3 regions of the Streptomyces sp. Tu6071 genome follow, and region 2 is predicted to be linked to each of the others. Evidence: riboswitches for the same ligand, from Rfam matches in the RefSeq annotation. Region 2 holds a riboswitch; each other region holds the start of a gene.
The links. A riboswitch is a leader RNA that binds a small molecule or an ion and turns the genes downstream of it on or off. The one in region 2 is predicted to bind cobalamin.
Positions count from the first base shown of each region.

Region 1: it holds a riboswitch for cobalamin, as region 2 does, so the genes downstream of both, metE (5-methyltetrahydropteroyltriglutamate--homocysteine S-methyltransferase) here and STTU_RS27275 (FecCD family ABC transporter permease) in region 2, are expected to answer to the same signal.
Region 3: it holds a riboswitch for cobalamin, as region 2 does, so the genes downstream of both, STTU_RS01630 (CbtB domain-containing protein) here and STTU_RS27275 (FecCD family ABC transporter permease) in region 2, are expected to answer to the same signal.

Region 1 is NZ_CM001165.1:494,199-503,916, forward strand. It holds gene STTU_RS01990 (MFS transporter) at 1-945, opposite strand, end outside; gene STTU_RS01995 (winged helix-turn-helix transcriptional regulator) at 1,089-1,631, shown strand; cobalamin riboswitch at 1,705-1,895, shown strand; gene metE (5-methyltetrahydropteroyltriglutamate--homocysteine S-methyltransferase) at 2,059-4,374, shown strand; gene STTU_RS02005 (bifunctional 2-methylcitrate synthase/citrate synthase) at 4,470-5,600, opposite strand; gene prpB (methylisocitrate lyase) at 5,722-6,627, opposite strand; gene STTU_RS02015 (MmgE/PrpD family protein) at 6,686-8,197, opposite strand; gene STTU_RS02020 (short-chain fatty acyl-CoA regulator family protein) at 8,506-9,718, shown strand, end outside.
Region 2 is NZ_CM001165.1:6,448,995-6,458,712, forward strand. It holds gene STTU_RS27270 (ABC transporter ATP-binding protein) at 1-69, opposite strand, end outside; gene STTU_RS27275 (FecCD family ABC transporter permease) at 130-1,200, opposite strand; cobalamin riboswitch at 1,317-1,449, opposite strand; gene STTU_RS27280 (glucose-6-phosphate dehydrogenase) at 1,496-2,920, opposite strand; gene STTU_RS27285 (methyltransferase domain-containing protein) at 3,077-4,456, shown strand; gene STTU_RS27290 (DUF402 domain-containing protein) at 4,510-5,037, opposite strand; gene STTU_RS27295 (GNAT family N-acetyltransferase) at 5,018-5,947, opposite strand; gene STTU_RS27300 (helix-turn-helix transcriptional regulator) at 6,067-6,909, opposite strand; gene STTU_RS27305 (SDR family NAD(P)-dependent oxidoreductase) at 7,012-7,710, shown strand; gene STTU_RS27310 (GntR family transcriptional regulator) at 7,967-8,341, opposite strand; gene STTU_RS27315 (GNAT family N-acetyltransferase) at 8,970-9,718, opposite strand, start outside.
Region 3 is NZ_CM001165.1:401,044-410,761, reverse strand. It holds gene xylB (xylulokinase) at 1-78, opposite strand, end outside; gene xylA (xylose isomerase) at 294-1,460, shown strand; gene STTU_RS01665 (SH3 domain-containing protein) at 1,551-1,898, opposite strand; gene STTU_RS01660 (hypothetical protein) at 2,412-2,594, shown strand; partial or broken gene STTU_RS01655 (Appr-1-p processing protein) at 2,631-3,087, shown strand; partial or broken gene STTU_RS01650 (tryptophan--tRNA ligase) at 3,199-3,758, shown strand; gene STTU_RS01645 (hypothetical protein) at 3,866-4,951, opposite strand; gene STTU_RS01640 (class I SAM-dependent methyltransferase) at 5,161-5,778, opposite strand; gene STTU_RS01635 (CbtA family protein) at 5,864-6,631, opposite strand; gene STTU_RS01630 (CbtB domain-containing protein) at 6,651-6,881, opposite strand; cobalamin riboswitch at 6,917-7,050, opposite strand; gene STTU_RS01625 (histidine phosphatase family protein) at 7,116-7,697, shown strand; gene STTU_RS01620 (GTP-binding protein) at 7,977-8,684, shown strand; gene STTU_RS01615 (PPOX class F420-dependent oxidoreductase) at 8,698-9,126, opposite strand; gene STTU_RS01610 (roadblock/LC7 domain-containing protein) at 9,223-9,624, shown strand.

The DNA.
Region 1 (9,718 bases), 6.0 Mb from region 2:
GCCGAGCACCGCGAGCCCGGTGAACAGGCCGCCCGCCGTCGCGCCCAGGAAGCGGCGCTGCCGCAGCAGACCCGGCGCGAGGAGCGGCGCGGGTGCGCGCCGCTCGACGGCGAGGAACACCGCCGCGAGGACGAGTGCCGCGCCCAGCACCACCCACACCCGTACCGCGCCCCAGCCGTCCCGGCCCCACGTGAGCCCCGCGAGCAGCGCGACCGCCGCCGCGCCGAGCACCACGGCGCCCGCCACGTCCGCGCGCCCCTCGCGCGGCGTGCGCCACTCGGGCAGCCGCCCCGGCAGGAGCGCGGCGAGCAGCAGGAGCAGGACGGCGAGGACGACGTACCCCGCCCGCCACTCGGCGCCGCGCAGCCCCGCCGCCCACGAGGCCGTCGCGAGCGGCCCGAAGGCGCCGAAGAGCAGCGGCCCGAGCGCGATCCCCGCGCTCACGCCCGCGCCCCACATCCCCGTGGCTTTGATCCGCGCCGCGCCGCCGGGGAAGGCGTGGGCGATCAGTCCGAGACTGCTCGTGAGGACCGCCGCACTCGCCGCGCCCTGCGCGACGCGCGCCACGGTGAACAGCACCGTGGACGGCGCGAGCGCGCCGAGCCCCGTCGTCACGCCGAGCGCCAGGACGCCCACCGTGAACATCCGCCGCCGCCCCAGGTCGTCCGCGAGCGAACCCGCCACGAGCAGCACCGCGGCGAGCCCCAGCGGGGTGCCATTGAGCAGCCACGACTGCGCCGAGACGCCCGTCCCGAGATCCGCGACGGTGGCGGGGACCGTCACGAGGGGGCCCGTGTAGTTCATCATCGCGAGGACCGTCGCGACCGTCGTCAGCAGGAGCACCCCGCGCCCCGTCACGCGCGCGGGCCCGGCGGGGCGCCGCTCCCGTTCCCGTACCGCCGCCCCCGGCCCCGTCCTCGTCGGCCCGTCCGTACCACGCCCCATGTCGTCCTCCCCAGCCTCCGGCACGCGGCAGCGGGACTCAACCCGCCTTGCGGCCCCTTAAGTTCGTTCACTGAACCTTGAACGGGCCGACCGTAGCACAGTCGGTTCGTTCACCGAACCGCAAAACGGGTACGCTGGGCCCCATGGCTCTCGGCAAGGACTACGCGCGGCAGGAGTGCTCCGTCGCCCGCGCGCTGGAGATCATCGGCGAGCGGTGGACGATCCTGATCGTCCGCGACGCCTTCTACGGGGTGCGCCGCTACAACGACTTCCTCGCGCACCTCGGCGTGCCGCGCGCCGTCCTCGCGGCCCGCCTCCAGTCCCTCACCGAGCACGGCATCCTCGTCAAGCGCCGCTACCAGGAGTCACCGCCCCGCGAGGAGTACGTGCTGACGCCACGCGGCGAGAGCCTGTGGCTCGTCCTGTACGGGCTCGGCGTGTGGGGACGCGGCGAGTTCGGCGGCACCCGGCCGCTGCGCGAGTTCCGGCACGCGCAGTGCGACACCCCGCTCGCCCTCCAGGGCACGTGCCCGCACTGCGGGACGCTTCCCGAGCCCGGCGACATCGACATGCTCCCCGGGCCGGGCCTCGACCCCGACCCGGCCGACCCGGTCAGCCGCGTCCTGCTGCGCCGCCGCCGCATCCTCGACCCGGTCGACACCACGGGGATCACGGCGCGGGGCTGAACCACCCGGACCGGTCCACTCCCCGAACGCCCCCACCGCCCTCTCCCCCGCAGCCCCTACACTGCCCGCAGCGACTGGTTCGCCCCGTCCGCCAGGCGGGAGCGTCGCAAGAGGGAACCCGGTGGGAATCCGGGACTGCCCCGCAGCGGTGAGCGGGAACGACCGCCGTCATACGCACTGGGCCCGGGTACGGGTCTGGGAAGCGACGGCCAGTAGGTGTCCTCCGTCCGGAGGGCGTGCCCGCGAGTCCGAAGACCTGCCAGTCGCCCGGACGCGCTCCGACAGCGCGCCCGGACATCCCGGTGACCTCGTGGGCGGGTCGGCGAGCACAGGCGGCGGACGCAAGCGGTCCCGCCTCCTTCGTCGTTCCTTCGCGCCCCCGTGGACACCCGGGATCTCAGGGATTCATCTCGCGAAGGAGATCTCCGTGACACCGAAGTCCGCAGCCGCGGCAGCACGGGCCACCGTGTACGGCTACCCCCGCCAGGGCCCCGACAGGGAGCTGAAGAAGGCGGTCGAGGGATATTGGCAGGGCCGCGTCGACGCCGCGCGTCTCCAGGACACCGCACGCGGACTGCGCGCCGCCGCCTGGCGACAGCTCGCCTCCGACGGCGCCGACGAAGTCCCCACCGGCGACTTCTCCCTCTACGACCACGTGCTCGACACGAGCGTCATGGTCGGCGCGATCCCCGCGCGCCACCGCGCCGCCGTCGCGGCCGACGCGCTCGACGGCTACTTCGCCATGGCACGCGGCACGCGGGACGTCGCGCCGCTGGAGATGACGAAGTGGTTCGACACGAATTACCACTACCTCGTGCCCGAGCTGGGCCCGGACACCGGGTTCACCGCCGACTCCGCGAAGCAGGTCGGCGAGCTGCGCGAGGCGCTCGCCCTCGGGCTGCGCGCGCGGCCCGTCCTCGTCGGCCCGGTCACCTACCTCCTGCTCGCCAAGGCCGCCCCCGGCACCGAGGACGGTTTCGCGCCGCTGAGCCTGCTCGACCGGCTGCTCCCCGTGTACGAGGAAGTCCTCGCCGACCTGCGGGCGGCCGGCGCGGAGTGGGTCCAGCTCGACGAGCCCGCGCTCGTCCAGGACCGCACCCCCGCCGAACTCGCCGCCGCCGAACGGGCCTACGCGTACCTCGGCGGCCGTGCCGACCGCCCGAAGCTCCTCGTCGCGAGCTACTTCGACCGGCTCGGCGAGGCGCTGCCCGTCCTCGCGAAGGCCCCCGTGGACGGGCTCGCGCTCGACTTCACCGGAGCGGCGTCCGCGAACCTCGACGCGCTCGCCGCCGCCGGGGGCCTGCCGGGCAAGCGGCTCGTCGCCGGGGTCGTCGACGGGCGCAACATCTGGACCGGCGACCTGGAGCGGGCCCTCGCGACGCTCGGCACGCTGCTCGGTCTCGCGGACCGCGTCGACGTCTCCGCGTCCTGCTCGCTGCTCCACGTCCCGCTCGACGCCGCGCGCGAGAAGGACATCGATCCGCAGGTCCTGCGCTGGCTCGCCTTCGCCCGGCAGAAGACCGCCGAACTCGCGACGCTCGCGAAGGCGCTGACCCACGGCACGGAGGCGGTCGCCGCCGCACTCGCCGCCAACCGCGCCGCGCTCGCCTCGCGCGCCGCGTCCCCGCTCACCCACGACCCGGCGGTACGGGCCCGCACGGCCGCCGTGACCGACGCCGACGCGCGCCGCCCGGCCCCGTACCGGGAACGCGCCGCCGCGCAGCGCGCGCACCTCGCCCTGCCGCCGCTGCCCACCACGACGATCGGGTCCTTCCCGCAGACCGGCGCGATCCGCGCCGCGCGCGCGGACCTGCGCGCCGGGCGCCTCGACACGGCCGGGTACGAGAAGCGCATCGAGGAGGAGATCCGGCAGGTGGTCTCCTTCCAGGAGGAGGCCGGGCTCGACGTCCTCGTGCACGGCGAGCCCGAACGCAACGACATGGTGCAGTACTTCGCCGAGCGGTTGTCGGGGTACCTCGCCACGCGGCACGGCTGGGTGCAGTCCTACGGGACGCGGTACGTGCGCCCGCCCGTGCTCGCGGGCGACGTCTCGCGGCCGGCGCCGATGACGGTGCGCTGGACGGCCTACGCGCAGTCGCTCACCGCGAAGCCGGTCAAGGGGATGCTGACCGGGCCCGTCACGATGCTCGCGTGGTCCTTCGTCCGGGACGACCAGCCGCTCGGCGAGACGGCGCGGCAGGTCGCGCTCGCGCTGAGGGACGAGGTGCGGGACCTGGAGGCGGCCGGGACGCGCGTCATCCAGGTCGACGAGCCCGCGCTGCGCGAGACGCTGCCGCTGCGCACCGACGCGCGCCCGGCCTACCTCGCCTGGGCCACCGAGGCGTTCCGCCTCACGACGAGCGGCGTCGATGCCCACACGCAGGTGCACACGCACATGTGCTACGCCGAGTTCGGCGACGTCGTGGACGCGATCGACGACCTCGACGCCGATGTCATCAGCCTGGAGGCGGCGCGCTCGCACATGCAGATCGCGCACGAGCTCGCCGCGCACGGGTACCCCCGCGAGGCCGGTCCCGGCGTGTACGACATCCACTCGCCGCGCGTCCCCGGCGCGGACGAGGTCGCGGCGCTGCTGCGCACGGGGCTCAAGGCGATCCCCCCGGAGCGGCTGTGGGTCAATCCGGACTGCGGCCTGAAGACGCGCGGGTGGCCGGAGACCCGTGCCTCGCTGGAGCACCTGGTGGCGGCGGCCCGGACGGTGCGGGGCGAGCTGGACGCGTGAGCCGATGAGGCGGGGGCGCGGCGCGTCAGGGCGCCGCGCCCCCGCCTCCTGCCCGCCGGGCGGGACCTCCCCGTCACCGCCCGGCGGACGACCGTTCAGCCCTTGGGCACCTCGCGCTGCGCCACACCGTCGTAGGAGGCGAGCGGACGGATCAGCGAGTTGTGCGAGAGCTGCTCGATGATGTGCGCGGTCCACCCCGTGACGCGGCTCATCACGAAGATGGGCGTGAAGACCGGGGTGTCGAAGCCCATGAGGTGGTAGGCGAGACCGGCCGGGTAGTCCAGGTTCGGGTGGATCTGCTTGCGCTCGAACATCGCCTCGCGCAGCGCCGCGTGGAGCTTGTCCAGCCGCGGGGCCTCGGGGTTGTCGCTCTGCGCCACGAGCCGGTCGAGCGCGCCCTGCATGATCGGGACGCGCGAGTCGCCGTTCTTGTAGACGCGGTGGCCGAAGCCCATGATCTTGCGCTTCTCGGCGAGCGCCTGGTCGAGCCAGCGCGCGGCGTCGGCCGGATCGCGCACCTCGTCGAGCATGTCCATCACGGCCTCGTTGGCGCCGCCGTGCAGGGGGCCCTTGAGCGCGCCGATCGCGCCGGTGACGGCGCTGTAGAGGTCGGAGAGCGTCGAGGTGATGACGCGCGCGGTGAAGGTCGAGGCGTTGAAGCTGTGCTCGGCGTAGAGCGTGAGGGAGATCTCGAAGCAGCGCACGACCTCCTCGTCCGGGACCTCGCCGAAGCACATGTGGAAGAAGTTCTCGGCGTAGCCGAGCCGCGGGTCCGGGGCGATCGGGTCGAGACCGCGGCGGCGGCGCTGGTGGGCCGCGACGACGGTGGGGAGCTTCGCGAAGAGGGACAGCGACTTCGCGAGGTTCGCTTCCTCGCCGTTGTCGTCCTCGCGCGGGTCCTCGGCGCCGAAGAGGCTCACGGCGGTGCGCAGGACGTCCATCGGGTGACACGTCTCGGGCAGCCGGGCGAGCAGCTCGGACTCGGTGCGGTTGAGCGGGCGCAGGGCGCGCTCGGCGGCCTCGAACGCGGCGAGCTGCTTCTCGTCGGGGAGTTCGCCGTGCCACAGAAGGTAGGAGACGGCCTCGAAGGAGTGGTGCGCCGCGAGGTCCTGCACCGCGTAGCCGCGGTAGGTGAGGGAGTTGGTCTCCTGGATGACGGTGGAGACCTCGGTGGTGTCGGCGTAGACGCCGGCGAGGCCGCGGTGGATCTCCGGGGTGCTGGTCATGGGTGGTGCCTCCGGGAGGGGTTCGGGTGCCGGGGTGCGTACGGGTCGGTACGGGGCCGGGGGCCGGGCGCCGGTGGGTGTCCGGCGCCCGGGACCGCGGCCCACGTGGGCCGGGGGCGGCTCAGGCGTCCGGCGGGAGCGTGAAGTCGAAGACGGCCGAGTCGAAGGACGCGTACGCCTCGTAGTCGAGGAGTTCGTACAGCCTCGACCGCGTCTGCATCCTCGGGAGCAGCGACTCCTGCGTGCCCTCCGCCTTGACGGTGCGCAGTCCGTCCTCGACCGCGCCCATCGCGAGCCGCAGGAACGTCACGGGGTAGAGCGCGATGTTGTAGCCGAGGTCTTCGAGGGCCCGCGCGGTGAGCAGCTTGCCCTTGCCGAACTCGGTCATGTTGGCGAGCAGGGGGACGTCCACGGCCTTGCGGAACGCCTCGAACTCGGCCTCGTTCGCGAGCGCCTCGGGGAAGATCGCGTCGGCCCCCGCGTCGACGTACGCCTTGGCGCGGTCGATCGCGGCGTCCAGGCCCTCGACGGCGCGCGCGTCGGTGCGGGCCATGAGGAGGAAGTCCGGGTCGCGGCGGGCGTCGACGGCGGCGCGGACGCGGCGGCTCATGGTGTCGCGCTCGACGACGGACTTGCCGTCGAGGTGCCCGCAGCGCTTGGGGTTGACCTGGTCCTCCAGGTGGAGCCCGGCGAGCCCGGCGTCCTCCAGGAGCTGGACGGTGCGCGCGGCGTTCATGGGTTCGCCGAAGCCGGTGTCGGCGTCGATGAGGACCGGGAGATCGGTGGCGCGCGTCGTCTGCTGGGCGCGCGCGGCGATCTCGGTGACCGTCGTCAGGCCGATGTCCGGCAGCCCGAGGTCGGCGGCGAGGACCGCGCCCGAGAGGTACGCGGCCTCGAAGCCGGTGTCCTCGATGAGCTTCGCCGAGAGCGGGTTGATCGCGCCCGGCATCTGGAGCAGGCGGCCCGTCGCGAGCCGCTCGCGCAGGGCGCGGCGCCGCTGGGCCGGGGTGGTGCGGGTGTGCAGCATCAGGACGGGTCCTTCCGCTTGGTGCGGATGCTGGTGCGCGTCGGGCGGCTCCCGGGCATCAGAAGACGCCCTTCGGCAGCTTCGCGTCGTAGGCGGCGACGGCCTCGGTGTCGACCTCGGGGAAGAGTCCGTCGAGGTCGCTCGCGCTCAGCTCGGCCAGGTGCTCGGCCGCGCCGAGGAAGCGGTCCTGCGCCTCGGGCGTGACGATGTTCTCGGCGAGGGTGCGGAACTTGCCCTGGTAGGCGGGGCGGTCGAAGGGCCGGGCCCCGGCCGGGTGCGCGTCGGCCACGCCCAGCTCGTCCTCGATGACGGTGCCGTCGTCGAGCGTGACGACGGCGCGGGCGCCGAAGGCGCGCTGCTGCGGGTCCGGGTCGTGGTAGCGGCGCGTCCACTCGGGGTCCTCGACCGTGGTGATCTTCTGCCACAGCGCGATCGTGTCGGGGCGCGCGGCGCGCTCGGGCGCGTAGGAGCGCTCGTGGTGCCAGGCGCGGTCCTGGAGGGCGACGGCGAAGATGTAGGGGACCGAGTGGTCGAGCGTCTCGCGGCTCGCCTTCGGGTCGTACTTCTGCGGGTCGTTGGCGCCGGAGCCGATGACGTTGTGGGTGTGGTGGCTCGTGTGGAGCACGATCGAGGCGACGCGGTCGAGCGGGATCTTCTCGCCCATGCGGCGGGCGAGGTCGATGAGCGCCTGCGCCTGGTACTCGGCGGAGTGCTCCTTGGTGTACGTGTCGAGGATGCCGCGCCGGGCCTCCCCGGCCTCGGGCAGCCACACCGTGTAGTCGGCTTCGGGGCCGTCGAGCATCCAGGCGAGGAAGCCGTCCTCGCCCTCGTAGATCGGCGAGGGCGAGGTCTCGCCGCGCATGGCGCGGTCGACGGCCTCGATCGCGGCCTTGCCGGCGAAGGCGGGGGCGTACGCCTTCCAGCTGGAGATCTCGCCCTTGCGGGACTGCCGGGTCGAGGTCGTGGTGTGCACGGCCTGCTGGATCGCCTGGTAGACGGTCTCGGTGGGCAGCCGCAGGAGCGCGCCGATGCCGCCCGCGGTCGCGGCGCTGAGGTGCGCGACGTGGTCGATGCGGTGCGCGTGCAGGCAGATGCCCTTGACGAGCGCGACGTGCAGCTCGTACGCGGCGACGACGCCGCGGAGCACGTCCTCGCCGGTCCGCCCGGTGTGCTGGGCGACGGCGAGGATCGGCGGGATGTTGTCGCCGGGGTGCGAGTAGTCGGCGGCGAGGTAGGTGTCGTGGAAGTCCAGCTCGCGCACCGCGGTGCCGTTGGCCCACGCGGCCCACTCGGGGCTGACCCGGCCCTGCGCGCCGAAGACCCGCGCGCCCGTGCCGGGGGTGCTCGCGCGGTGCGCGGTGGCCTGGGCGCGGGCGACGGCGACGGGGCGGCGGACGAGCGAGGCCATGGCGACCGAGGCGTTGTCGATGACCCGGTTGACGGCCATCGCGGCGCTCTCGGGGTCGGGCTCGACGGTGCCGGTGGCGACGGTGGCGAGCTTCCAGGCCAGCTGGTCCTCACGGGGCAGGCGGTCCGCACTGGGGTGCACGCGGACGTGGTGCTCGATCACAGGACTCCTCACGAAGACGGAAACTTAACTGAGATCATCAACCCTGCCCGCCGGAGCCGCCGGTTACCAGTCCGTAGGGGTGTGGAATCCGTACAGTCGCCACGAACGGTTCTGCGAAATCTGCGAATGGTAAATTCACAAGCGCTCCCGGGCCACCCGGGCGGCGGCTTCTCGTCCGGGGCGGAACCGCTCTTCGCAAGGAACGCGTCTCTTCGCGGGACGGGGGCGCACGGTGGACGACGGGGGCGCGCGACGGGTACGGAGCGCGCCACGGACACGGTGGCGGGGCAGGCGAGGAGGGACGGGGCATGGCCGGCGGCAGGCACGGGAAGCTGTACGCGCACGCCAAGCTGCGCCGGCTGCGCCGCGAGCGGGGCCTCAACCAGGTCGAGATGGCCCGCGCGCTCGGCATCTCGACGAGCTACGCGAACCAGATCGAGCAGGGCCAGCGCCCGCTGACCGTCCCGGTGCTGCTGCGCCTGGAGGAGGTCTTCGGGGTCGGCGCCGAGTACTTCTCGGTCGCCGACGAGGCGCGCCTCACGACGGATCTGCGCGCGGCGCTCGCGGACGAGGCGAGCGGTATCGAGTCGCCGCCGCCCGAGGAGATCGCCGAGGCGGTGCGCGACCACCCCGACCTCGCGCGCGCCCTCGTCGCCCTGCACCGCCGCTACCGGGACGCCGCCGAGCAGGCCGCCGTGCTCGCGGGTCACGGCTCGGGCTCCCCTCCCCCGCCCGCGGGCGAGCCGCACGACGAGGTGCGGGACTTCTTCTACGCGCACCACAACCACTTCGCGCCCATCGACGCCGCCGCCGAACGGACCGCCGAGGCCCTCGCCCTGACCCCGGGCCGCTGCGCCGACCCGCTCACGGCGCACCTGGCCGCGCGCCACGACGTGCGGGTCCTGACCGCGGCGCCCGGCAGGACCGCCGACGCCCGCCGCTTCGACGCGGGGACCCGCCGCCTCTTCCTGTCGCCGTGGCTTACCGAGGGCCAGCGCGCCTTCCAGCTCGCGACGCAGCTCGCGCTCATCGAGCAGGCCGCGCTCATCGACGAGGTCGCGGGCGACGAGACCCGCCTCACCTCGCCCGCCTCGGTCACGCTCGCGCGGATAGGGCTCGCGAACTACTTCGCGGGGGCCCTCCTCATGCCGTACGGGACCTTCCACCGCGCGGCGGAGGAGACGCGCTACGACATCGAGCTGTTGTCGGCGCGCTTCGGTGTCGGTTTCGAGACGGTGTGCCACCGCCTGAGCACCCTCCAGCGCGAGGGCCGCCGCGGGGTGCCCTTCTCGTTCCTGCGCGTGGACCGCGCGGGGAACATCTCCAAGCGCCAGTCTGCGACGGCGTTCCACTTCTCGCGGCTCGGCGGCACGTGCCCGCTGTGGACGGTGTACGAGGCGTTCTCGGCGCCCGGCCGCATCCTCACGCAGGTCGCGGAGATGCCGGACGGCAAGCGGTACTTCTGGATCGCGCGCACGCTGGTGCGGGGCGGGCTCGGGCACCACGCGCCGCGCGCCGAGT
Region 2 (9,718 bases):
GAGCACGACCGCGTCGACGAGCCGCGCGCCCGCCGCTTCGACCGAGACGCCTTCGATGTCGAGCCGCATGTCACTTCCTCCGGACGGTCTTGAATACGGGGTACGGGGCCGGCCTCGGGCTCTCCGCGCTCAGCGTCCCGCGAGCGCGTGCCCGCCGCGCCGCATGAGCAGCAGGAAGGCGGGCACCCCGAGCGCCGCCGTGACGACCCCGACGGGCAGTTCGGTGGGCGCGAGCAGCAGGCGCGAGAGCAGGTCGGCCCACACGAGGAGCACGGCCCCGGCGAGCGGCGCGACCGCGAGGACCCGCGCGTGGGAGGCCCCGACGAGCATCCGTACGAGGTGCGGCACCATGAGCCCGACGAAACCGATCGCCCCGCTCACCGCGACGACGGTCCCCGTCACCGCCGCCGTCACGACGAAGAGTTCGCGCCGCAGCCGGTCGGGCGGCACGCCGAGCGCCGCCGCCGTCTCGTCGCCCATCGCGAGCGCGTCGAGCGCCCCCGCCCGCACCCCGAGCCACACGAGACCCGCGAGCACCGTCGCGGCGACGAGCGGCACCTTCGGCCACGTCGCCCCGCCGAGGCTCCCGAGCAGCCACATCATCGCCGAGCGCGCCGCCTCGCCCCGCTCCGCGCCGAAGACCATGACCGTCGTGACCGCCTGGAAGCCGTACGCGAGCGCGGTCCCCGTCAGGACGAGCCGCAGCGGGCTGAGCCCGAGCGCGGAGCGGGCCACCGCGTAGACGAGGGCGGTCGCCGCGAGCGCGGAGACGAAGGCCGAGAAGGACAGCGCCCACACGCCGAGGCCCGCGAGCGCGCCGAAGAGGATGACGGCGTTGGCGCCCACGGCGGCGCCCGAGGAGATGCCGAGCACGAAGGGGTCGGCGAGCGCGTTCCGTACGAGCGCCTGCACCGCGACCCCGACGGCGGCGAGCCCCGCGCCGACCACGGCCGCGAGCACGACGCGCGGGAAGCGGATCTCCCACACGATCGTGTAGGCCCCCGCGTCGTCCGCGCCGACGCTCCCGCCGCTCAGCCCGGCCCACAGCAGCCGCAGCACCCGCCCCCAGCCGATCCCCGTCGCACCGAGCGCGACCCCGCACACGAGCGAGGCGAGCAGCACGAGCGCGAGCCCGAGGAGCAGCGGGGGCACGGGTATGCGGCGGGTGCCCTCGGCTCGGGGCGCGGTGGTGAGGGACATGACGGGCGCGCATCCTCCGGGAGGGCGGCCACCGGCGGAACGCGCAGGGCGCCGGTGGGGCCCGGAGGGGCTTCGTGGCGGTCCCTGCTCGCAGTCCACGGCGAGCGGTCGACGGGGTCGGTACTCCTGCCGCGGGCGATCGGGCTCGCGCGGCCCCCAGGACACCCTGTGGGCCACGCACACCGTTGCGGGTCAGCGCCGGATTCCCACCGGCTTCCCCCACGAGAGGCCCGTGCAGGCTAGCAAACCCCCGTCAGGGGCGAACCGCCGGGACGCCACTTACGTCCCCCGTGCCTCACTTCTCCGGCACCCGCCACCCCCGCTTCCCCGCCAGCTCCAGCGCCGCCGTGGGCCCGAAGGAGCCCCGCGCGTACGGCAGCGGTACGCCCCCCTCGCCCTGCACGTCCGCGCACACCTCCCACAACCGCTCGATCTCCTCCGCGCCCGTGAACCACGTCGGGTCGCCCGCGAGCGCGTCGAGGAAGACCCGCGCGTACGCGGTCAGCGGCGGGTCGTCGGGGAAGGCCGTGCCCTCGTCGAGCATGAGCGGCGCCCGGACGAGCCGGAAGCCGGTCCCGGGCCGCTTCCCGTACGCCTCGACGCCGAAGCGCGGCGGGTCGGTGAGGTCGAAGACCCACTCCGAGGGCCGGTCGCAGGCCGCGTAGTCGGCCCCCGGGACCCGGGACGCCTCGCGCAGCCCGATCGTCACCTGCTGCCGCGAGACGCCCATCGCCTTGCCCGTGCGCAGCAGGAACGGCACGCCCTCCCAGCGCGGGTCGTCGATCCAGGCGCGCAGCGCCACGAAGGTCTCGGCGGTCGAGTCGGCCGCGACGCCGTCCTCCTCGCGGTAGCCCTCGTACTGCCCGAACACCGTCTCGTCGGGCGAGAAGGGCCGCAGCTTCCGGAAGAGCGCGGTCCGCGCCTCGCGCAGCTCGTCCGCCCCGTACCGCTCGGGCAGGTCGAGCGCGACGATGCCGAGGACCTGCCCGAGGTGCGTGGGGATCATGTCGCGGAAGGTCCCCGTGGACTCCATGAAGGAGGCCCGGCCCTCGATGTCGATCTCCTCGGGCACGTCGATCTGCACGTACGCGAGGTGCTCGCGGTTCCACACCGACTCCAGCCAGCCGTTCGCGAGCCGCAGCGCGAGGAGGTTGCGCACCGCCTCCTTGCCGAGGAAGTGGTCGACGCGGAAGACGCGTTCCTCGGGGACGATCTCGTGGAGCCGCTTGTTGAGCGCGCACGCGCTCGCGACGTCCTCGCCGAACGGCTTCTCCATCACGAGCACCGCGTCGTCGCTGAGCCCGGTCGAGCCGATCATGCCGAGCATCCCCGACATGCTCGCGGGCGGCACCGAGAGGTACAGGAGGGTACGGGTGTCCGCGCCGAGCCCTTCGCGGGTCTCGCGCACGACCCGGGCCAGGTCCTCGCCGTCCTCCGCCGACGAGGACTGGAAACGGAAGCGCGCGGTGAACTCGTCGAGACCCGCCGGGGCCTCGCCGCCGTGCGCCCCCTTCACCGCCTCCGAGACGATCTCCCGGAAGTCCTCGTCCGTGCCGGGGGAGTGCCGGCCGGAGCCGATCACGGCGTACTCCTTCGACGTGAGGCCGCGCGCGTGGAGCTGGAAGAGCGCCGGGTACAGCTTGCGCTTGGCCAGGTCGCCGGTGGAGCCGAAGAGGACCAGGAGCAGCGGACGGCCGTCGGCCGGGGTGTCGGAAGCCATGCGGGAAGCGCCTCTCGTACGAGAACGGGCCGGGCCCGGGGGGCCGGGGCTGACCGGGGTCGGGTACCCGCTTCCCAGCCTTGTGCGCCTGTCGGCTCGTCACCTCGCCGCCGGGGCCGCTCGGGTGAGCACCGTGCCCCGCCCGGCGGATCGGCGTTGGTCGCGGGCGAGGGCGGGGACGTTGTCAGTGGCGGCTGCCAGGATCGGCGGCACACGGTCGCGCGAGGCGCGGGGCCACGGGACGTACGGGCGAGAGGCGGGGCGCGCATGACGCGGACGGGCCGGGGCGGAGCGGATCGGAGCGGGGACCAAGCGCCTGCTGGCGCCGCCGCGCCTGGCGGTGGCGGTACGGCGCCGGGCGGCGGCGGGACGCCGGGCTCCGGCGGTGTGCCGGGCTCCGGCGCTGCGCCGGGCGAGGGCGGCGGCGCTGGGACCGGGTGGGGCGCGGGGACGGACTGGGACGCGGTCGCGCCCGGGTTCGACACCGAGGCGGACCACGGGCTGCGCGATCCCGCCGTACGGGACGCCTGGGCGGGCCGCCTCACGGCCTGGCTGCCCGCCGCCCCCGCCGACGTGCTCGACCTCGGCTGCGGCACCGGCAGCCTCGCCCTGCTCGCCGCCCGCGCCGGACACCGCGTCACCGCCTCCGACCGCTCCGCCGCGATGCTCGCCGAGGCCCGCGCCAAGCTCGCCGGGACCGGCACCCGCCTCGTCCGCGCCGACGCCGCGCACCCGCCCTTCGCACCCCGCTCCTTCGACGTCGTCCTCGTCCGCCACCTGTTGTGGCTCTTCGCGGACCCGGCGGCCGTGCTGCGCCGCTGGTGCGCGCTCCTGCGCCCCGGCGGGCGGCTCGTGCTGGTCGAGGGCCGCTGGAAGGAAGCGGGCCTGCCGCTCGCCGAGGTCACCGCGCTCCTCGCCCCGCTCACCGAACGCCTCCACACCGAGCCGCTGAGCGGGGACGCGGACCTGTGGGGCGGCCCGGTCGGCGACGAGCGGTACGCGGTCGTCGCGAGCCCCGCGCCACCCCGCAGGCACAGCGAGATCGTCGACGTCCACCTCTTCCTGCGGCGCGGCGACGAGGTCCTCCTCGCCCGCCGCGCGAACACCGGCTACGCGGACGGCCTGTGGCACGCGCCGTCCGGGCACGTCGAGGAGGGCGAGGACGTGCGGACGGCGGTGCTGCGCGAGGCGTACGAGGAGACGGGCCTGCGGCTGACCCCCGAGGACGTGCGCGTCGCCCTCGTCATGCAGCACGCGGCCCCCTCGGGCGGGAGCCGCATCGGCTGGTTCTTCGAGGCCGTGCACCCGGCGGGCGGCGAGCCGCGCAACGCGGAGCCGCACAAGTGCGACGCCCTGGAGTGGTTCCCGCTCGACGCCCTCCCGGACGGACTCGTCGCCTACTGCGCGGCCGGGCTCGACGCCTACCGCGCGGGCGACCGCTTCGTCCTCCACCGCCACGCCCCGGACGACCCGGTGGCACGGGTCGCGGGCGTGCCGGGGCGGGCGGTGGTGCTGCGCGAGAGCGGGGACCGGTGACCGGGCGAGGGGCGGTCCGCCCGGGAGCCGCATGCCCCGGGCGCGGCTCGGGGTCAGTACGTGAGGAGGGCGCGGAAGGCCGTGCGGTCCCCGTCCCGTCGCGCCAGGGCTTCGAGAGCGGCCGGGGCCGCCCGGGCCCGTTCCGCCGCGTGCGGGTCCGTCGTGGGCAGGCCGCTCGCCAGGAACTCGTCCTCGTCGAGGCGGAGCGCCGGGCCCCGGCCCGGTGCGGGGACCCACAGGTCGAGTTCGAGGTCGTCGACCCGTACCGCCCCCTCCTCGCGCACCGCGGGGCGGGTCATGTCGCAGTACCAGCCCTTGAGCCCGCCGTCCGCCGCCCGCACCTCCTTGATCGCGTACCACGTCGTCGTCCAGTAGTGCTCGGTGAAGACGTCGCCGGGCGCGAAGCGCACGAAACCGAAGTCGCGCGCCTCGGGCGAGGCCCACGGGGCCTCCGCGACGAGGTGTGTGCCGTCGTCGGCGAGCCGCCGGGCCGGGTAGCGCTTCTTGACGCGGCCCGCCTTGGTGAGGACGACGGTCAGGGCGTCAGCCGGGGGGCCGGCCTCAGCCGAGGGGCTTGGCATGCCGTACCTCCGTCACGGCCGGTACGTAGCCGAACCACTCGTTGATCGCGAGCATCGGCGCGTTCTCCGTGTCGTTGCTCGTGTACGCCTCCGTCAGCCCGGCCGCGCGGGCCCGGCTCAGCGAGTCGTGCTTGGCGAGCTTCGCGAGGCCCCGGCCCCGGTGGGCGCGCGCGGTCCCCGTCATCCCGCTGGAGTACCGGCCGGCGCCGTCCGTGTGCGCGATGCTGAACGCCGCCGGGACGCCGTCCACGAGAGCGACCGTCGTCAGGTCCCGGTCGAGCAGCGGGTGCCCCCAGCTCGTGGCGAGCCATTCCTCGTAGTCGTCCAGCTCCGTACCGACGTCGCTCGGCTCGTCGGCCGTGGCCTCCGCGTCGAGGAGGAAGAGCGGACGCGGGTCGTCGGCGAAGGCGGCGGCGGGCCGCAGCTCGACGCCCGGCGGGGGCGGCGCGAGCGGCGGCAGCGGGGCCGTCAGGTCCAGGCGCTGGAACCGCGCGGAACGGGAGGGGGACCAGCCGGAGCGGCGCGCGAAGCCGAGGTTGCGCTCCCCGTCGAGCACCCAGCTGAAGGCCGTACGCGCGCCGATCGAGGCGAGATACTCCTCGGCGGCGGAGACGAGCGCCGTCCCGGCACCCCGGCCCTCGTGCTCCGGATGGACGTACACATTGCAGAAAGCGAGGCCCGGTTCGGGGCTCTCGTGCGCGAGGCCCGTACTGCCCCGGCCGATCACCCGCCCCTCCTCGTCCTCGGCGAGCAGCAGCCGGTGGCACTGCGCGGCGGGGGCTCGGGCCGACTGCCACCACAGCAGCTCCGGGGTCACCAGCATCGGCGGCACGGCGGCCCGCAGGACGGCGGTGATGCCGTCGAGGTCGGCGGGGTTTTCGGGATCGAGGTCACGCACACGAAGGGTCATCGGCCCGAACGGTAGGCGCGGGGTGCGGGACGTCGCACCCCATTTAGCGCGGCACCGGGCGGTGCCGCCCGGCCCACCCGAGCGGGCCCCGGGCCTCCCTTCGCCCCGGGCCCCGGTCCTCACCCCACTCCCAGGTCCTGGTTCCCCAGTACTCCCGCGAGCGCCAGCCGCTCCGCGTCCGTCGTGCCCGGTTCCGCCGTGTAGACCATGATCCGCAGGTCGCTGTCGTGGACCGTCAGGACGTCGCAGTCCAGGCGGATCTCGCCGACGTGCGGGTGCGCGATGATCTTGCGCGCGCTGACGTGGGCACCCACCGTTCCCGCGTCCCACAGCTCTGCGAAGCGCGGGCTGCCGGCGCGCAGTTCGGCGACGAGTGCCGCGGGGCGGGGGTCGTCCGGGTAGCGCTGGGCGACCGCGCGCAGGTCGGCGGCCATGCCCGTCTCGAAGGCGGCCCGTTCCGCCGGTGTCATGACCGCCCGCGAGCCCGAGCCGAGGAAGTTGCGCCACACCGCGTTGCGCTCCCGGCTGCCGAGCGCCGAGGAGTCGCCCATGAGCGCCTCGTACGGGCTGTTGGCGAGCAGCAGTGTCCACAGCGCGTCGAAGACCGCGACCGGGACCCCGGCGAGGCGGTCGAGGAGGCGCTGCACGCTGGGCGGAATCCAGCCGGGCACGGTCCCGGGACCCGGCGGGACGAGCCCCGCGGCGCGGTAGAGGTGCGCGCGCTCCTCGGGGGCGAGCCGCAGCGAGCGGGCGAGCGCCTCGACGACCTGCGCGGAGGGGTGCGTGGCGCGGCCCTGCTCCAGGCGGGTGATGTAGTCGGCGGAGATCCCGGCGAGCTGCGCCAGTTCCTCGCGGCGCAGCCCGGGAGCGCGCCGCCTGCCGCCCGAGGGGAGCCCGGCGGCCCGCGGGGTCACGCGGTCGCGCCAGCGCCGTACCGCCTGTCCGAATTCACCCGTCGCCATAGGGGCAGTGTGCACGCGCGCGGGGGCATCGTGCCTGGTACCGCTGTTCCCAGGAAAACGGGACCACTGGCCGGGACGCCTCCCCGGCCGCACCGTGGAGGCATGACCACTTCACTGATCACCGGAGCGAACAAGGGCATCGGCTTCGAGACGGCCCGCCAGCTGATCGCCGCCGGGCACACCGTGTGGCTCGGCAGCCGCGACCCGGAGCGGGGCCGCGTGGCCGCCGAGGAGCTGGGTGCCAGGGCGCTCGTCATCGACGTGAGCGACGACGCCTCGGTCGCCGCCGCCTTCCGCACCGTCGAGGAGGCGGGGACGGGGCTCGACGTGCTCGTCAACAACGCGGGCATCGAGCCGCGCGCCGAGGACGGCGGGCCGCTCGCCGCGCTCGACGCGAGCGCCGACCGGCTGCGTACCGTCTTCGAGACGAACGTCCTCGGCCCGCTGCGCGTCACGCGGGCGTTCCTGCCGCTGCTGCGCCGCTCGGACTCGGCCGCCGTCGTCAACCTGAGCAGCGGCCTCGGCTCGCTCGCGGGCGGCGGCGGGGCCCCGTACTACCCGAGCGTCGAGTACCCGGTCTCGAAGACGGCCCTGAACATGCTCACCGTCAAGCTCGCCCAGGCCCTCCCGGGCATCCGCGTCACGGCCGTCGACCCCGGCTTCACGAAGACGGACCTCAACCACCACGCGGGGACGCAGACCGTCGAGGAGGGCGCGGCGGCCTCGGTGCGCGAGGCACTCGCGGGGAACGAGGGCGAGAGCGGCACGTTCGTGTCGGCGGAGGGGCCCGTCGCCTGGTAGCTCCCGGGGGCCGGGTCGCCGGGCGGCCTGCCGGGGGACCGACCGCCTGATGGCCCGCCAGGGATCGACTCCCTCGTACGGGCCGAGGGCGAGCTGCCGCGCTTCCGAGCCCGTACCGGCGGTGGCGCGTGTGTCGACCACGAGGAGGCGGTCCGCGCCGGAGAGGACGCGGACCGCCTTCCGCGCGTGGCGGACGAGCGCGGCGAGGAACGCGCGCCCACGGGGCCGGTTCCGCCCGGCGGGCGCTCGCGCCGCTTCAGTCCCCGTACGCCGTCCGCAACGCGTCCTCGACCAGCGCCCGCGCCTCGCCCGCGTCGAGCCCGAGACGCCGGGCCCGCTCCGCGTACGCGAGCGCCGTCGCCGCCGCCTCGCGGTGCGCGGAGTCCCCGGCGGCGGCCACGACCGTGCCGTGCCTGCCGCGCGTCTCCACGACCCCGTCCGCCTCAAGGGCCCGGTACGCCTTCGCGACCGTGTTGGCGGCGAGGCCCAGCTCCTGCGCGAGACCGCGCACGGTCGGCAACCGGTAGCCCGCCGGGAGCGCGCCCGAGCGGGCCTGTTCGGCGATCTGCGCCCGCAGTTGCTCGTACGGGGCGAGGGCGGAGGCGGCGTCGACCGCGATCTTCAGACTCACGCACCGATTCTGCCCCACCGGACGCTGACGGTGTCCATGCCACCTGCGGAGAGCGCGGCATGGGGTCGGCGCCCGGGGTGGTTCCGGCGGGCGGGTCGGTGGGCGCGCACGACGTCGCGTCCGCGTCGCGGGAGGCCGCGCCGACCTCGCGGCGCGCGTCGCGAGCGTCGTTCCCGCTTCGCCGGGCAGCCCGCTTCGTACCGCAGCGCGAGGCACGGGGGAGCGGCCCACGGTCGGGCGCGAGTGCGTTCCCTGGTGCGCGCGAGCCCGTCCACGGGGGCCTGGTCGGCGGGCACGTGCGACACCTTCTCCATGGCGCGCGCCCCGTGGCAGCGCGGTCAGCACGTGCGCGGCGGGGTCGGCGCCGAGCCACGGCGGCCGGGCGGTGGGGGAGTCGTGCGCGTCCCCCCTCGGTCCATCGCGGCGGCTTCGCCGAGCCGGGCGCGTTCGAAGGTTCCGTTGCCCCGGCGCGCGAAGAGGAAGTCGTCGAGCAGCGGGGGCCGGGCACGTGAAGCCCCGCGGCGAGGAGCAGTCCTGCCAGGCAGAGCCCCTCAGCAGGAGGGCGCCCGGCCAGGATCAGCGCGTGTCGATATCCCCCCGGCCGGTTCTCCAGTCGGGGCGGGGTGGCTCAGCGGCCCCCTGAACGCAGCCTCCCCACGCCTTTGAGCAGCCGGTCGGCGGGCGTGAAGAGCGCGGAGTGGGTCCGCACGGTGTTGCGCGCCGCCCGCGCCGGGGTGCGGCGCGCCCGGTAGGCGTAGGCGACCGGGTGGCGTCGGGTCGCCCAGCCCTCCAGCACGGTCAACTCCCGCGTGCGAAGCGACTCCTTGTATCCCTCGGGACCGCGCCCCAGGTCGAGGTACGCGATGCCCTCGGCCGCCGCCGCGCGCGCCATCCGCAGGTGGAGCACGAGTCCGGGCGAGTACTTCGCGTACGCGGGGTCGTACGCGGGGAACCAGCAGGCGAGCACGTGCGCGGAGCGCAGCCCGAAGTGCGCGGCGACCGGGCGCTCGCCCGCGTACAGGACCGAGAGCAGCCCCGCGCCGCCCGGCGCCGTGGTCTGGAGGAGCCGGCCCGCGAGCCCGCTGACCCACGCGTGCGCGAAGCGGTCCCCGCGCCCCGTCCTGCGGTACTGCGCCGACTTCCAGCGCATGAGCGTCGCGAGCGCCGCCGGGTCCCGCTCGTCGTGCGCGTACCGCAACTCCCCGTGCTCACGTTCGAGTTTGCGCTCCTTGGCGAGCGTCGTACGGGTGAACTTCGGCGAGCGGCGGCGCAGCGCTTCGAGCGCGGGCCCCCAGCCCTCGCCGACATCGAGCACGGGCGAGGCGAAACGGCCCGAGGCGTGCGCGGCGAAGGGCTGCGACTCGCCGGCGAGGTGGT
Region 3 (9,718 bases), 6.0 Mb from region 2:
CACCAGCGCCTTCGTGGACTGCGTCGAGGTGTCGATCCCGACCACGTACGGCCCTTCGGCCTGCTCCCCGGCTGTCATCCTCGTCCTCCCATCGCGCCGCCGCCCGCGTCCCGGAACGGCGTCCCGCCAGCTGATCCCACCACCGTGTCCTACTCCTTCCGGCACCGCGAGACACCCGCCCGACGGGGCCGAATCGGCACCCGCTCTTCACAGCCGGGCTTCGGGAGTCTAATTTGTTAAGCGCCATGACGAAATAGGCCACGGCACGCACGACACGATGGCGAGGGAGCCGCATGAACTACCAGCCCACCCCCGAGGACAAGTTCAGCTTCGGTCTGTGGACCGTCGGCTGGCAGGGCCGGGACCCCTTCGGGGACGCCACCCGCCCCGCGCTCGACCCGGTCGAATCCGTGCGCCGCCTGGCCGAACTCGGCGCCTGGGGGGTCACCTTCCACGACGACGACCTCATCCCCTTCGGCTCCACCGACGCCGAGCGCGAGCGCATCGTCAAGCGCTTCCGCGAGGCGCTCGACACGCACGGCCTCGTCGTCCCGATGGCGACGACGAACCTCTTCACGCACCCCGTCTTCAAGGACGGCGGCTTCACCTCGAACGACCGCGACGTGCGCCGCTACGCACTGCGCAAGGTCATCCGCAACATCGACCTGGCCGCCGAACTCGGCGCCGAGACGTACGTCGCCTGGGGCGGCCGGGAGGGCGCCGAGTCCGGCGGCGCGAAGGACATCCGCCTCGCGCTCGACCGCATGAAGGAGGCGTTCGACCTCCTCGGCGAGTACGTCATCGAGCAGGGCTACGACCTCCGCTTCGCCATCGAGCCCAAGCCCAACGAGCCGCGCGGCGACATCCTGCTCCCCACCGTCGGCCACGCCCTCGCCTTCATCGAGCGCCTGGAGCGCCCGGAGCTGTACGGCGTCAACCCGGAGACCGGCCACGAGCAGATGGCCGGGCTGAACTTCGCGCACGGCATCGCGCAGGCGCTGTGGTCGGGCAAGCTCTTCCACCTCGACCTCAACGGCCAGAACGGCATCAAGTACGACCAGGACCTGCGCTTCGGCGCCGGCGACCTGCGCAACGCGTTCTGGCTCGTCGACCTCCTGGAGACCGCCGGGTACGAGGGCCCGCGCCACTTCGACTTCAAGCCGCCGCGGACCGAGGACTTCGACGGCGTGTGGGCCTCGGCCGCGGGCTGCATGCGCAACTACCTCATCCTCAAGGAGCGCGCCGCCGCCTTCCGCGCGGACCCGAAGGTCCAGGAGGCGCTGAAGACCGCGCGCCTCGACCAGCTCGCCCTGCCCACCGCCGAGGACGGTCTCGCCTCGCTGCTCGGCGACAAGAGCGCGTACGAGGACTTCGACGTGGAGGCCGCCGCCGAGCGCGGCATGGCCTTCGAGGCGCTCGACCAGCTCGCGACGGACCACCTGCTGGGCGTCAAGGGCTGAACCCGTCGGTCGCGGCCCCGCGACCCCGACGGCGGTGGGCCCCGCCTCCCGGACCAGGGGAGGCGGGGCCCACCGCGCGTGCGGCCGGGGTCAGCAGTGGTTGGGCATGTTGCCCTTGTCGTTGCCCTTCAGGTAGACGGCGCTGACGTAGCCGATCCCGCCGCTGTTGAGCTGGAGGCGGACCCAGTTGCGGTTGCTGATGCCGTGGTCGTTGACGAGGTCGCCCTCCAGCCAGCACAGACCCGTGTAGCTGTAGTTGGCGTTGACGTAGCTGACCACCCGCTCGCCCTTCGCGGGCCCGGCGTGGACGTTGCCGTGGGTCCAGGCGACGACGGTGGTGGCGGCGAAGGCGGGGCTCGCGGCCATGACGCCCGCCCCGGCGAGCGCGAGGCTCGCCCCGCCCATCGCGAGGGCGCGCTTCATCTTCGTACCGAGCATGTGGGTTCTCCCGTTGGGTGACGACAGCCGGGGGCACGGGCGTGCCCTCCGGTCCGGCGCGGCGTCCTGCCCCGTGCCCCGCCGGTTGCGACGTGTCCCACGCTCGCGGACGCGGGCCGCCCTGCCAATCGCTGGAGCGAATGAAAGGCCGGGGCCGTGTTCCCGGCGCTCGTTCGACCGCAGGCGGGACCGGTGGTGTGCCTCGGCGCGACGGTGGCGAAAGGTTTACGGGAGCGAATCGCGGGACGGGCGCGGGGGAGCGGGGCGGCGGCCCCGGGAGACGGTGTGCGGGGCTCCGGGAGGGGCGGTTCGGGCGGTGCTGCGGAAGGTGCTCCGGGTGGTTCTGCGACGGCGGGCCGTGGGTAACCCTGAGAAAGATCAGGGTTGCCCCGGTGGCCGTATCGGGTCTCCACTGGAACCGTGGGAACGGCAGAGCCGTTCTTGACGACAGGTGACCGGGACAGGGCGGCGCACCGCTGCCCGGCCGGACGATCACCGGGGGAGACGAGAGACATGTCCACACAAGCGAAGGTGGCGGCCGGCGGTGCCGTCGTCGGCCTCATCCTGCTCATCTGGCTGCCCTGGTGGGCCGCCCTGCTGATCATCCTCGGCGTCCCCGCCGCCGCCTACCTCACCCTCGACCCGAGCCAGCGCCGCAGGCTGCGCAGGGCGAGCCGCAAACAGCTGGGCCGCTGAAGGCCGACTGTCGGAGGCACCGCATACGGTGCTCGCATGACGGAGGAGATCACGTACGTACGCGGGGACGCGACGGCCCCGCGCGGCCGGGGACCGCGGGTCATCGCGCACGTCTGCGACGACCGCGGCGGCTGGGGCAAGGGCTTCGTCCTCGCCCTCTCCCGCCGCTGGCCCGAGCCGTAACGCGCGTACCGCGGCTGGCACCGCGCACGCGCGTCCCACGACTTCGCCCTGGGCGCCCTCCAACTGGTCCATGTCGAGCGCTTTTTCTGGGTCGCCAACATGATCGGCCAGCACGGAACCCCGTCGCGGCGGCACAGGCGTCCCGGTCCGCTACGAGGCGATCGACGAGGCCCTGCGCCTCGGCGCCACGGTCCACTTGCCCCGCATCGGCTGCGGCCTGGCCGGGGGCCAATGGGACCTGGTGGAGCCGTTGATACGCGAGCGGCTGACGCAACGGGGGGTCGGGGTGACGGTGTATGACGTGGGGTGAGAGGAGGGCCGGCCCCGGCGAGCATGCCCCGAGTCGGGCGAGACCGGCTCACCGCGCCCGGCCTCGACCTCGACGCCATCGCGCCGCGCGAATTACGCCCCCGGTGGCGCGGCCAACCTGGTGTCGGTGGGACGGGACCAGCTCCCCCACCTGGAAATCACCCGCACCATCGCCCGCCGCTTCAACGACCGCTACAGCGGGGACGGACCGATCTTCCCCGAGCCCGAGGCGCTGCTCTCGCCTGCCCCGCTGCTCCTGGGGACGGAACCAAGATGAGCAAGAGCGGCGGCAACGCCATCGCCCTGGCGGCCGACGCCGACGAGACGGCCAGGCTGATCAAGGGAGCGAGGACCGACTCCCGACGCCACATCACCTACGACCCGGCCGGTCGTCCCGAAGTCTCCTCGCTCCTTCTGCTGGCCGCCCTCTGCCAGGACCGCACCCCCCAACAGGTCGCCGACGACATCGGCCCGGCGGGAACCGCCGCTCTCAAACGGACCGTGACGGAGGCCGTCAACGAGTACCTGGCCCCGATCCGGTCCCGCCGCGTCCAGCTCGCCCAGGACCGCGCACACCTCCGCCGGACGCTGCGCGAGGGGAACGAGCGCGCCAGAGCGGTGGCCGACGCGACCCTCACCGAGGTACGAGCTGCGATGAACAGCCAATGCTGACGTTCGACGTGCCCCGTGCGGGCGGACGGGCGTCCGCGCGGGGCACACCTGATCGCTGCGGCCCCCCCCGCCCGTTCCCCTGCCGTGCCGCGCTCCCTCCCGTCCTCTCAGGAACGCGCCGCCAGTGCGTCGAGGTCCGCCAGGAGGGCCGGGAGACGGGGGCCGCGTTCGACGGGGATCACCTCTCCCGGGACCGCGTCGAGGAGCACGAACGCCATGTCGTCCGTGCGGGCCACGAGCGACCAGCCCGGCCCGTCCACCCGCAGCAGACGCGCTTCCTCGCTCGCGAAGGCGGAGCGGATGCGCCCCGGAGGCGGAGGAGCGTTTAGGTAGGCGCGGGCTTCGGCGAGCGCGGCACGCACGGACGCGGCGGTGGGCTCCGAACCCGGGGCCACGAAAGCACCCGCGTTCTCCGGGATCGACGTCACCCTGCCCCCGTTGCCGTTGCCGTTGCCGTTGCCGTTGCCGTTGCCGTCGGCGGGCCGCGCCCCGCCCTCCGTCCCGGCCCCTTTCTCCGTCACCGGTTCCGTACGATCCCCGGCCGTCGTCCCCTTCCCTGTCCGCTCCCCGCCCTCGGCGGCCTCCTCCTCCGCGCCGCTCTCCTCCCCTTCCGTGAACTCCGCGCGCCACGTGCTCCACTGGCGCGAGATCTCGTCGGCGCCCAGGCGCCGCTGGGCGGGGCCCCAGCCCGATACGGAGGGCGGGCGCAGGATCTCGGGGGCCTCCGGGTCCCCCGAGAGGTCCGGGTCGTGCGGTGCGGGTACGCCGGGTGCGGCGACCGCGAGCGCCAGGGGCCAGCCCGGCAGCGTCGCCACGATCGCGCGCGGCGCCGGCGTCAGCTCGTACTCCATCCCGCAGTCCCACGAGGCGATCGCGACGGCGACGAGCGAGACGTCGTCGACCACGACCGTCCACCGCGCCCCCGCCCCGTCCTGCCCGAGGATGAGCCCGTACCCGTGGGGGAGGGGCGGCAGCCGCAGCCGGCCGCACGCTTCCGGGAAGTCGTCGCCGAGGGCGCCGGGGAACTGGGCCGGCGTCAGCAGCGCGGCCGTGAGGACGAGCAGCGCGTCCTCCTCGGCCCCGGCGGGCCTGTCCTCACCCGCCGCGGGCTCGTCCGTTCGCACCGGCTCCTGTCCCGTCCCCGGCAGGTCCGTCGCCACGGTTCCGGCCCCCGCGTCCTCCGGTTCGCCCACGTCCGCCTCCCGATCGGTTCCCGTGCGCCCCCTCCCGTGCGGAAGCGGGCGACGGGGCCCGCCGCGTGCGGGCTGGCGCACCTTAACCAGCGAGTAACCACGGCGTCGAGAGGTGGCACAAGCCCGTCCCGAAGCCTTCACGCGGCACGCGAGCCGGGGGGCGGGGCCGGGCGCCCCGCCCACCGGTCATGACGAGGCGTTCCGGTTGATCAGGCCGTGGGACGCTCACGCTCCCGTACCGCCACCGCGAGGAAGCGGGCGTCCTCGTCCACGTACGACACGAGCTGCCAGCCCGTGGCGGCGAGCAGCGGGGCGAGTCGCGCCCTCGCGCGCACGTCGTCCTCGCTCAATTCCCTTCCGTGGCGCGCCGCGAGGGCCGCGCGTCCGAGCGGGTGGAAGAGCGCGAGCCGCCCGGCGGGCCGTGTCACCCGCGCCAGCTCCCGCAGGCCGGTCCCGGGGCCCGGCAGGTGCGAGACGAGCCCCGCCCCGAACACCGCGTCGCACGCCCCGTCCCGCAGCGGCAGCCGCGCCACGTCCGCGAGGACCAGTGCCCCGTACCGCTCCCGGTCTTTGGCCGCCGCTTCGGCCACCATCTCCGGCGTCAGGTCCACGCCGAGCACGGTGCCGCCGGGCCCGACGCGTTCCCGCAGCGGCGCGAGTGCCCGGCCCGTACCGCAGCCCGCGTCGAGCACGCGGTCACCGGGCCGCAGCCCGAGGACGCCCGTGGCCGCGTCGTAGCGCGGCTGATCGCCGGGGAACCTGTCCTCCCATCCCGCCGCCCGCGCTCCGAAGAACTCCCGTACCGACTGTTGGGTCTTCTCGCTCATGCCTCCCATCCTGCCCGCGGCAGACGCGAAAACGGGGGGAGGGCCCGGGAATCAGGCCCTCCCCCCGTGTCGTACGGGTCTTCGCTCAGACCGCGGCCGAGGCCGCCGCGCCGACCTTGACGCGCCGCTCGGCGGGCGCGAGCAACCGCTGGGCCAGCTCACCGAAGAGCAGGCCGAAACCGGTCCACAACGTGAGCTGAATACCGATCGAGGCCACGCGGAACCGCCACAGGAGCGTGGCGGGGAAATCGTGCCCGACCTCGTTGACCGGCGGCAGGAAGGCGTAGGCGAGACCGATCACGACGGCGAAACCCGCGAGCGCGACGACCGTCGCCCACCAGTTGCCGAGCGTCGGGGCGAGTCGCTTGCCGATGATCACGGTGGCGATCGCGAGCAGCACGCTCAGCAGCATCATCAGCCCGTACAGGGCCGTGCGTTTGCCGATCGTGTCGGGATTGCCGACGGCCGGAGGGGTCGCCGGGTACTTGAGGAAGGGAACGAGGTAGACCGCGAAGAGGCCCCCCGCCGCCATGAACGCGGCGGTCGCGCGCGGGCTGAAACGGCCCACCCGGCCGAGCGCGAAGCAGTAGGCGAGGGCGACGATGCCGCCGAAGGCGACCCCGTAGGCGAGGACACCCGTCGCGAGACCGGCGGTGGACTGGAGGCCGCGGCTGACGACCTCGACCTCGTGCTCGTGGCCGCCTCCCCCGTGGGAGTGCGCCTCCTCCAGAGCGATCGCCGAGTCCACCCGGGGTTCCCCGAGCAGATAGGCGACGACGAAGGCGAGGACCCCGGCGGCGAGACCGGCGAGCATCCCGCGCACGAGGAGTTTCCTGACGATGGCGGAGTTCATGGGAGTGGGAGTCCGCCCGTCAGTGGCAGGGGAAACCGAGCAGGTGCCGGCCGTCGTGCACCCACTCGTGGACGCCCGTGCCGGAGAACAGAGAGGTGGCGCCCTGCTCGGCGCCGACGAAGTAGAGCGCGATGAGCATGAGGAGGCCGACGAAGACCGCCCATGGCAGCACCGTGCGGACCGGCAGGCGAAGGGGGGTTTCGGTAGCGGGAGAAGAGCCCGAAACGGGCGGGGCGGCGGACTGCGCCATGGCAAGCCTCCTGGGGAACTCGCGTCCCGGTCGATGGAGCTTCGAACGCGCATGACGGGTCTGACTCACCGGGGCCCGCGTACGGGCCCGGCATACAGTGGCGCGACCGTTCCGGGCTCTCACCGGATTCCGTCATGTCGCTTGTAAGGTCATCGGGACGATATCGCTCACCCGTCCGCACGCCAAGTGCGCCTGCCGGACGTGAGACATGACAAGTGGTGAAAGCGGGCCGGAATGACGATCCGGGTGATCCTTGTCTCGGCCGCCGAGAGCGAGGCGAGCCGTACCGCGGCCTTCGACGACGGCACGCCGCTGACGGAGCGGGGGCGCGCCGCCGCGGACCGGCTGCGGGCGAACGGAGTCCTGCCGACGGAGGAGAACGTCAGGGCACGGGCCCGCCGCGCGCCCTCGCCGCGCTGTCACGAGACCGCCACCCTCCTGGGCCACCCCGGGGCACTCGCCGCACCCGCCCTCGCGGGGCAGGACCCGGGAAGCTGGCGCGGCCGTCCGCTCGACGCGGTGGCCGCGGCGGAACCCGCCGCCCTCAGCGCCTGGCTCTCCGACCCGAGTGCGCGCCCCGGCGTCGACGGCGAACCGTTGACCGCCCTCGTGCGGCGGGTCGGCACCCACCTGGACCACCTCGCGGGCACCGTGACGGGCCCGCTCCCCTTGTTCGTCGAACCGGACACGGTCCGTGCCGCCCTCGTCCACGCCCTCGGCCTCCCCCTCCCCGTGTACTGGCGCCTCGACGTCCGCCCTTTGGCGGTGACGACACTCGTGGGACATGGGGGGCGGTGGAATCTGGTGCTGTCCTGAAGGCCCGCTCCGAAGGCTGCCGTGCAACGGTCCCCGTGCGCCCGCTTCCGTGTTTTCGCCCCACCACGTCGTCGCACCGGATGCGTTGTCGGTTCACGTGATCGTGGATTTCCTCGCTTGTGGACCTGATGCGGTGTGAAACGGTCCGATACGGGCGCGAACCACCCCGTCCGGTAAAGAATCCCGCACTTCACGCCCTGTGCCCCGGGACTTGTCATCCTGGGCGCTTCGGCGCCGGGACAGCTGGTGCCAGGGATGTCGTGGCGAGGGAAGTGGCGGATGGGCGACGGGCGATCGTATGCGACGGGGGAACGCCTCATCCTCAAGATCGTCGTCTCGGGCGGGCCCGCCACCGGGAAGACGTCGTTCGTCGGTGCCGCGCGGGGGACGGGTTCCGCGTGGGGGAGCGCGCGGGTGGGGGGTCCGGTCGGGGAGGGCGGTGCCCCGGACGGCGACGGGCTCGGCGGGGAGGGGCCCGTACCGGCGTCGCCGCAGCCGTACGGTCCCGTCGTCGCGTACGAGCCGACGGGTGGCGCGTACGAGCCTGCCGGTGGCACGGGGGAGCGGGGAGGTGGTGAGGGGGCGGTCGCGCTCGACTTCGGGCGGCTCGTGCTGCGGCCGGATCTGACCGTGTGCCTCTTCGGTGTTCCGGGGCTCGAACGGTCGGCGGCACTGTGCGAGGACATGTGCGCGGGCGCGCTCGGCGCGGTCGTCCTCGTCGACACCGGGCGGCTCGCGGAGAGCTTCGCGCTCGTGGACCGGCTCGAGGAGCGGGCGCTGCCCTTCGTCGTGGTGGTGAACCGTTTCGCGGGACCCATCGCGTACACCCCCGAGCAGGTCGCGTCGGCACTGGGCCTGTCCCCGGGCGTCCCCGTGCTCGCCGGAGATGTGCGCGAGACGACGACGGTCCGTCATGTCCTCGCGGAACTCGTGGCGTACACGGGGAGGTTCCGGGCGGCGCGGCTGCTCGAGGCGGTGTCGCGGTGAGTGGCGACGGTGGTCAGTCGGCGACGCCGCCGTAGGCGACGACCTTCTCGACCCTCACCCGGACGACGAGTTCCCCCGGGACGCCGTTGCGGCGCCCGTAGACCTCGGCCTCCTCCGGGCCCACGTAGCGCTCGGCGATCTTCGTCGCCCAGCGCAGCAACTCCTCGGGGTCCTCGCTGATTTCGGCGGAACCCTCGATCGTGACGAAGGAGAACGGCGGTCGCTCGTCGTCCACGCACAGTGCGACACGCCCGTCACGGGCCAGATTCCGCCCCTTGACGGTGCCCTTGCCGGTGTTGAGGACCAGGTCCGAACCATCCAGAACGAACCAGATCGGGGCGATGTGCGGACTTCCGTCAGCCCGCACCGTGGCCAGCTTCGCCGTCCGCGTGCCGTCCGAAACGAAGGCTCGCCATTCTTCATCGGTCATTTTATGGGTCATATGCTCATCATCCTTGCTGTCCGCCGAGTGGTGGGGAAGGCTTGCCGAAGGGTTCCTCCGAACAGGGGGAGCGGCTGCGGACGGGGAGAGCGGAACGTGGAACGGAACGCAAGACTCGGCTGGCTTCTCGACGAACTGACCCAGCGCGTCGAGCACATCAGGCACGCTCTGGTGCTCTCCAACGACGGCCTGGTCACGGGCCTCAGTGCCGATCTCGCACGCGAGGACGCCGAGCATCTCGCGGCAGTCGCCTCGGGCCTGCACAGCCTCGCCAAGGGCTCGGGCGCGCATTTCAAGGTGGGCAAGGTCCGCCAGACGGTCATCGAGTTCGACGAGGCGCTCCTCTTCGTCACGGCGGCGGGTGACGGCAGTTGCCTGTGCGTGCTGAGCGGCTCGGACGCGGACGTGGGGCAGGTGGCCTACGAGATGACGCTGCTCGTGAGCAAGGTGGGGGAGCATTTGGGGGTGGATTCCCGGCGGCCGGGGGCGGCTGGGTGAGGGGGTGGGGGCGCGGGGGAGGGGGGAGTCGCGGGGAGGCACCGGGGTGGGTGCGCGGGGATGGGTGCGAGGGGCGGGGTGATTTTCCGATCTT